2 regions of the Roseixanthobacter pseudopolyaromaticivorans genome follow, and region 2 is predicted to be linked to the other one. Evidence: riboswitches for the same ligand, from Rfam matches in the RefSeq annotation. Region 2 holds a riboswitch; the other holds the start of a gene.

The links. A riboswitch is a leader RNA that binds a small molecule or an ion and turns the genes downstream of it on or off. The one in region 2 is predicted to bind glycine.
Positions count from the first base shown of each region.
Region 1: linked by a shared signal. The riboswitch ahead of V5F68_RS19185 (D-amino acid dehydrogenase) and the one ahead of gcvT (glycine cleavage system aminomethyltransferase GcvT) in region 2 are both predicted to bind glycine.

Region 1 covers NZ_CM195539.1:4,091,451-4,094,846, forward strand. Annotated here, with positions in the region: gene V5F68_RS19180 (M20 family metallopeptidase) at 1-284, shown strand, start outside; gene V5F68_RS19185 (D-amino acid dehydrogenase) at 332-1,552, opposite strand; glycine riboswitch at 1,672-1,757, opposite strand; gene V5F68_RS19190 (antitoxin Xre-like helix-turn-helix domain-containing protein) at 2,019-2,399, shown strand; gene V5F68_RS19195 (RES family NAD+ phosphorylase) at 2,359-3,135, shown strand; gene V5F68_RS19200 (GntR family transcriptional regulator) at 3,215-3,396, opposite strand, start outside.
Region 2 covers NZ_CM195539.1:3,380,935-3,384,330, reverse strand. Annotated here, with positions in the region: gene gcvPA (aminomethyl-transferring glycine dehydrogenase subunit GcvPA) at 1-340, opposite strand, end outside; gene gcvH (glycine cleavage system protein GcvH) at 412-789, opposite strand; gene gcvT (glycine cleavage system aminomethyltransferase GcvT) at 792-1,949, opposite strand; glycine riboswitch at 2,004-2,122, opposite strand; glycine riboswitch at 2,124-2,224, opposite strand; gene V5F68_RS16025 (hypothetical protein) at 2,299-3,057, opposite strand; gene V5F68_RS16020 (M16 family metallopeptidase) at 3,247-3,396, opposite strand, start outside.

The DNA of each region.
Region 1 (3,396 bases), 710 kb from region 2:
TCCACGATCTTGCACCGGTGTGGACCGATCCGGGCGCACCGTTCGTCGCCATGTGCGCGGCGGCACGCGAAGCGGAGGGCTATGCCGCCGAACCGGCGCGCGGCGCGTCTTTCTTCACCGATGCCTCGGTGCTTGCGGGGCTCGCGCCGGCGCCCGTCGTCATCCTTGGGCCTGGCGAATCCAGCCAGGCCCATGTCACCGACGAATGGTGCGGCGTGCACGAAATCGAAGCGGCACAACGCATCTATGGGCGCCTGATCCGCATGCACGCGGCCAAAGATTGAGTACGGGGCGGCCGGCGGACGGTTTCGCTCCGCCCGCCGGCGCGCCCTCAAGCGGACATCTGCGCCGCAACCAGTTCGGCGGTGGCGCAGGATAGGGTCCAACCGAGGTGGCCGTGGCCGGTGTTGAAGAACACGTTGCGCGCCCGCCGACTTGCGCCGACCCGCGGCAGCATCCCCGGCAGCATGGGCCGCAACCCCGCCCAGACCGCAACGTCGCTGGTATCGAGCTTCGGGAAATGGCGCCGCGTCCAGCTCACGAGGGGCGCGGTGCGATCGGCCCGAACGTCGCGATTGTAGCCGTTCAGTTCCGCCGTGCCGGCGATGCGGAACCGGCTGTCGCCGAGGCGGCTGGTCACGATCTTCGCGGCATCGTCCAGCAGGGCCACACGCGGGGCATGGTGCACATCCTCCGGCTTCACCGCGACGGTGATCGAATAGCCCTTCACCGGATAAACGTTGAGCCGTTCGCCCACCAGAGCGGCCAGCCGCCGGCTACCGACACCGCCGCAGATGACCACGCGGTCGGCCGCCAGCGACCCCATGGCCTGCACATCGTCCACGCCGTGCCATTCGACCAAGCGGGAATTCCCCCCGTCGCGAATGGCGCGCACCTCGACGCCATGGACGAACCTTCCCCCCAGGCGTTCGCACGCCGCCGCAAGGCCGCGCGTAAACCGGCAGATGTCGCCGGAGGCATCGCGCGGGGTGAAGAATCCGCCGTGGAAAGCGCCTTCGAGGCTTGGCTCGATGGTCTTGATTTCCTCCGGCGTCACCGCCGCGCGCTCAAGGCCGCCGCGCTTCAGCAAGGCGTTGACCTCGGTGGCATGGGCGAAGCTCGCCTTGTCGCGATAGACGTGCATGAGACCCCGCTGTTCCAGATCGAATGCGATGCCTTCCCGCTCGGCGATCTCGAACAGATGCCGCCGCGCCTCGATGGCGAGGCGGACCGTCTCGATGGTGTTGTCCTCGTATCTGCGGATCTGGCCGACGAATTCCGCGAGCCAGGACATCTTGTGCCAGCTCGGCTTTGGATTCAGGAGCAGCGGAGCGGAGCGGGTGAAAATCCAGCGGATGCCGCGGGCGACGTTGGACCACTGGTTCCAGACCTCGGCATTGCTGGCCGAAAGCTGGCCACCGTTGGCAAAGGAGGTTTCGAGGGCGGCGTAGGGGTGCCTCTCCAGTACGGTCACCGCGTGCCCACGGCGCAGCAAGGCATAGGCGGTGGTGACGCCGGTGATGCCCGCGCCGATAACAATCACATGTCCCATGTTCAAGACTCTCTTCCGTGACGGTTACGCCCCCTCTGTCACGGAACCTGAGAGCTTCTCCGCCAAGGCGGATATCCCCTTCGGTGGACCAGGAATGATCCTGATCTCTCTCCAGAGTGCCTGATGAATCGGTCCTTTTGCCTGAGAGATTCCGGGGCGGTTGCTCCTTCGGCGGCGCCGAAGCGCCCTCTCCCGATCCATCTGAACGGCAGGCGTCAGAATAGGCATTTGCCCGCCGACTTCAAGACAAATAGTTTTTGTCCCCGAATGTCTGTTTGTGTGATCGGCCAATCGATCGAGCAGCACGCCATCTTCTTTGCCCGGGCCCCTGAGGGGCTATGCGGCCTGGTCATTTCGGCGGCTGATGGTGCGGCAAGCGCATTGCCGAGGCCTTCAATAGCATCGCGCAATTTTAGTTTCTTTAGAAATTATTATATCATATAATTTCATGAGAAAGGACCAACTCATGACCGCCCTTCAGTCCGCCGCCGCCCGCCCCGAAGCGTCCGCCGTCGTCACCAAGGCGGTTCTGCGCGCCGCGGAGCAGCTGGGCGTGACAGCCCGGATTTTGGCCACTGTCATCGGGGTCAGCGAGGCGACGGTATCGCGCATGAAGCGTGGCGAGTTCGGGCTTGAGCCCGGCACGAAGCCGTTCGAGCTGGCGGTTCTCTTCGTTCGCCTGTTCCGGTCGCTCGACGCGATTGCCGGTGGCGACGAGAAGGTCGCAGCCAGTTGGCTCGCCAATCCCAACGCCGTCCTCGACGCCCGGCCGATCGAGAAACTCCAAACCGTGAGCGGGCTCGTCGATGTCATCGCCTATCTGGACGCGCGTCGCGCTCTCGTCTGAGTTCCAACGTTTCGACGGCGCGTGCTGGCGGCTTGTCGAAGCCCAGCACCGTGTCTCGACGCTGAAGCTGACGGATACGCTCGCCGAACAGGCGTTGCTCGAAGACCTAGTCGAAGAGACGAAGCCTGCGATCCCGCCAGAGTGCCGCCACCTCGACTTCCTGCTGGCAACGCCATTCCGCTACGGCGCCACCTATCCCGACGGCTCGCGCTTCCGGCGCGCCGGACGCACGCTCGGCATCTATTACGCAGCCGAGAGCCCGGCGACCGCCGTCGCGGAGATGGCATTCTATCGGCTTCTATTCTTCGCCGAGTCGCCAGCCACACCCTGGCCGTCTGATGCGGCGGAGTACACCGCCATCTCGACCACGATCGGAACGGCGCGCCTCCTGGACCTGATGCGCGAACCGCTTTCTCAGGACGAGGACCTTTGGACCGATCTTACAGATTACAGCCACTGCCAATCCTTCGCGGACGCGGCCCGAGCGGCCGACGGCGACGTGATCCGCTACAGATCGGTGCGCGACCCGGCGCAGGGGGCGAACCTTGCGATCCTCAGGTGTCGTGCCTTCGAAAAGCCCGCACCCGTCGAGCGACAGACCTGGCGCATTCGCCTGAGCCTGTCCGGCGTCCAGGCCTTGTGCGAGTTTCCGCGCCAGGGTGTCGAGTTTCCACGTGACGCCTTTGCCGCCGATCCACGGATCGCATCCATTGACTGGGATCGACCCGATCCCTGATTGTTCGATCGCCGGGCTCTTCTCACCCCACCTTCACCGCGCCGGGCAGATGGAAGGATGCGGACCCGCTGGGGACCGGTCAAGCGGAGCGGGGCGCCTGGCTTTCGATACGCATGAAAAATTGCGTACGCGGGATAAAGATACGTTGAAACGAACCGTTATTCGCGGGATTTGCCGAGCTGAATATTTCAACCACCATGCCGATGGTCTTTGCTGAAACGCAGATTTTGGAACATATATGGCTCGGCAACTGCTCTATGC
Region 2 (3,396 bases):
ACAGATATTGCAGTGTGCCCTGGGCGATCTCGGGCTGGTAGGGCGTGTAGGAGGTGAGGAATTCCGAACGCTGGATCAGGTGATCGACGGTCGCCGGCACATGGTGGCGATAGGCGCCGGCGCCGACGAAGAACGGCACGGAGCCCGCTGGCACGTTGCGCGCGGCAAGGCGGGACAGGGCGCGCTCGACCTCCAGCTCACCCTTGCGGCGAGGCAGGTCGGGCAGTTCGGCGAGAAGCTTGTCCGCGGGAATGTCGGCGAACAGAGCGTCCACCGATGGCACGCCGATGCGTGCCAGCATTTCGGTGCGGTCTTCGGGTGTCAGGGGGAGATAGCGCATGATGCGTTTGCCTCGCCGACGTGCACGGCCGCGTCAGCCCGCGGCACCGTGCATGTGCGGCCGTTGGGGTGTCAGGCGTGCGTCTCGACGAAGGCGGCATAGGCCGCGGCATCCATCAATTCGTCCAATTCGGCGGGGTTTGAAAGCTTGAGCTTCACGAACCAGCCGGCGCCTTCCGGATCCGCATTGACGGTATCGGGAGCGGCTTCCAGCGCCTCGTTGACGGCAATCACCTCGCCGGAAACCGGGGCATAGACTTCGCTCGCGGCCTTCACGCTCTCGACGACCGCGGCTTCCTGAGACTGCTTCACGACCTTGCCAATGGCCGGAAGCTCTACGAACACAACGTCGCCGAGCTGGCTCTGGGCGTAATCGGAGATGCCGATCACCGCCACGTCACCGTCGAGCCGGACATATTCATGGTCCTTGGTGTAGCGCACGTCACTCATGGTCAGGCCCCCTTCTGTTCGCTCTTACGGACGTAGCGCTGGGCCACGAACGGGAATGTGACGACGGTCGCGGGCAGGTTCTTGCCGCGCACGATGATGTCGAGACGCGTGCCCGGCGCCGCCAGGGCGGGCGGCACATAGCCCATGGCGATGGGCGCGTTCAGGGTGGGGGCGAAGCCGCCGGACGTGACCGTGCCGACCACACTTCCGTCCTTAGCGATTTCGGCGCCCTCGCGGGCCGGCGCGCGCCCCTCAAGGCGCAGGCCGACGCGTACGCGCGCCGGGCTTTCGGCAAGCTCGCGCTGGATGCGCGCGGCGCCGGGAAAGCCGCCGCCCTCCCGCCGCCGCTTCTGGATCGACCAGACCAAGGCGGCTTCGACAGGCGAGGTGGTGGGGTCGATGTCGTGGCCATAGAGGCACAAGCCCGCCTCCAGCCGCAGCGAATCGCGCGCCCCGAGGCCTATGGGCTTGACCTCGGGCTCGGCGAGCAGCGTGTTCCACACGGTGACGGTGGAGCTTTCGGGGATGGAGATTTCAAACCCGTCCTCGCCGGTATAGCCGGACCGGGAGATATGGACGGGAATGCCGTCGAAGGTCGAAGGGCCGGCGGCCATGAAGTCCAGCGCGGCGCCTTCGGGGGCATGGCGCGCCAGCACGGCAGCGGCCTCGGGACCCTGGAGCGCGAGGAGCGCGCGGTCGTCGAGCCGTTCCAGCGTCACGCCGGCGGGCAGGCGGGCGGCGATATGGGCATAGTCCGCCTCCTTGCCGGCGGCGTTCACCACCAGCAGCAAGGTGCCGTCCTCTTCCGCCGCGCCGGGGCGGGTGACCATCAGGTCGTCGAGGATGCCGCCATCGTCCGCCATCAGCTGGGAATAGCGCTGGCGGCCGAGTTTTAGATTGAGGATGTCGGCGGGAATCAGCGTTTCGAGCGCGGCGGCCGTGGTCGCATGGTCCGGCCCGACGAGCTTGGCCTGACCCATGTGGGACACGTCGAACAGGCCGGCGTGGGTGCGGGTCCAGGCATGTTCCGCCAGGATGCCGTCGCGATATTGCACCGGCATGTCATAGCCTGCGAACGGCACAAGGCGGGCGCCGAGCGCCGCATGGGCGCCGTGCAACGGCGTCGTCAGAAGGGGAAGATCGGTCTCGGGCTGTGCCATTCCGGTTCCTGGGGTCGCGCCAAAGTCATCGGACCTTTCGGCCCGAGCGGCGCCCCCTCTGTCACCGGAACCTGAGAGATTTGACCGCACCCGGTGGAACGGGCACGGCTTACTCCTTCGGTGAGCCACCCGCATGATCCCTGAGGGTCACGCCGCAGCTGCTTTCCAGAGTGTCGTCCCCCTGCGGTCCTTTTGCCTGAGCGGTTCCGGGGCGGTTGCGCCTTCGGCGCCGGCCATCATCCAGAGAATGGGCCGGTCTCTCCCGCAGGGATCTTCCGAGCGACCGCTCCGAGGAGCGGCCGCCGTCACCATAGAGAAACGCGCCGCGCGGTCAATGCGGCGCTTTTCGTCATTGTGCGGGCGGCGGTCCGAAAGTCGCCGGAGGCGGCCCGAAGGTGGGCGCCGGGCCGAACGTATTGGGGTCCGCAGCCGGCGCGGCCGGCTTGCTCGCCGCCGGCTTCGCGGCCGCCGGGGCGGCCGGTGCCGCCGCGGGCGCGGCATCGGCCGCGGGTGCCGCAGGCCGCGGCCGAGTCGGACGCGGGCGGGCCGGGGTTTCGCCCTTGGGATCGAAGCCCACGTAGATCACGTATTTCGAGATCGCGTCCGGGGTGGTGACCGGGAAGGAGATGGTGTCTTCCACCACCGTGAAGGTGGTCTGGGTTTCGCCCTGGGGAATGTTGAGCGGCACCACGAAGAATTTGGTGGTGATGGTCTTGGGCGAGGGGCCTTCCTGCACCACCGCGATGCGGATCGGCACATTGAGCGCGCCGGGCGTGCCCTTGTCGCCCAGCAGCACCCGGCCGTCGAGGCCAACCTTCACGGTCATCACGCCGTTGGCAATGTTGCATTCGCGGGCCAACTGGCCGAGCGAGCCCTGGTACTTCAGTCCGCCGCCGGGGGCCGGCACCTGCCATGCGGAGGCGCCCGAGCGCACGTCCACACGCGGGCAGTCGAACTCCACCGCATCGGGGCCGGAGCCGATGGTCATATTGTTGGTAGGCTGGGCGGCGCCCACGCCGCCTGCTGCCGCGGCGGGATCAACATTCACGCCGGGCGCGCCAAACGTCCCCTGCGAGTTGCCCGCGCACCCTGCAAGGGTGATGGCCATGGCTGCCCCGGCCAACACACGCATAGGCAGAGCAGCGTCTAAAGCAAAACGCATGAGGAAACTCCAAAAACCTCCGCAAGACGCGTATGTATAACAGAAGGTTAAAGCGCAGGGGGAGGGGGGACCCGCGCCTTGAGCCCGCACCGGGGGAGGTATCTGACTCTATGGTTACCGGCCGCGGGCGGCCGGTCAGTTGCCGATCACCCCCACGGGCCGGCCGGCGACCACCACCAGAGCCTTTTGCGCGCCAGACAAGCGCTGGGAAACGCGGCGCAGATCCTCCAGCGTCACCGCCTCGATCAGCGCGTTGCGGCGATCGATATAATCCATGCCCAGCTT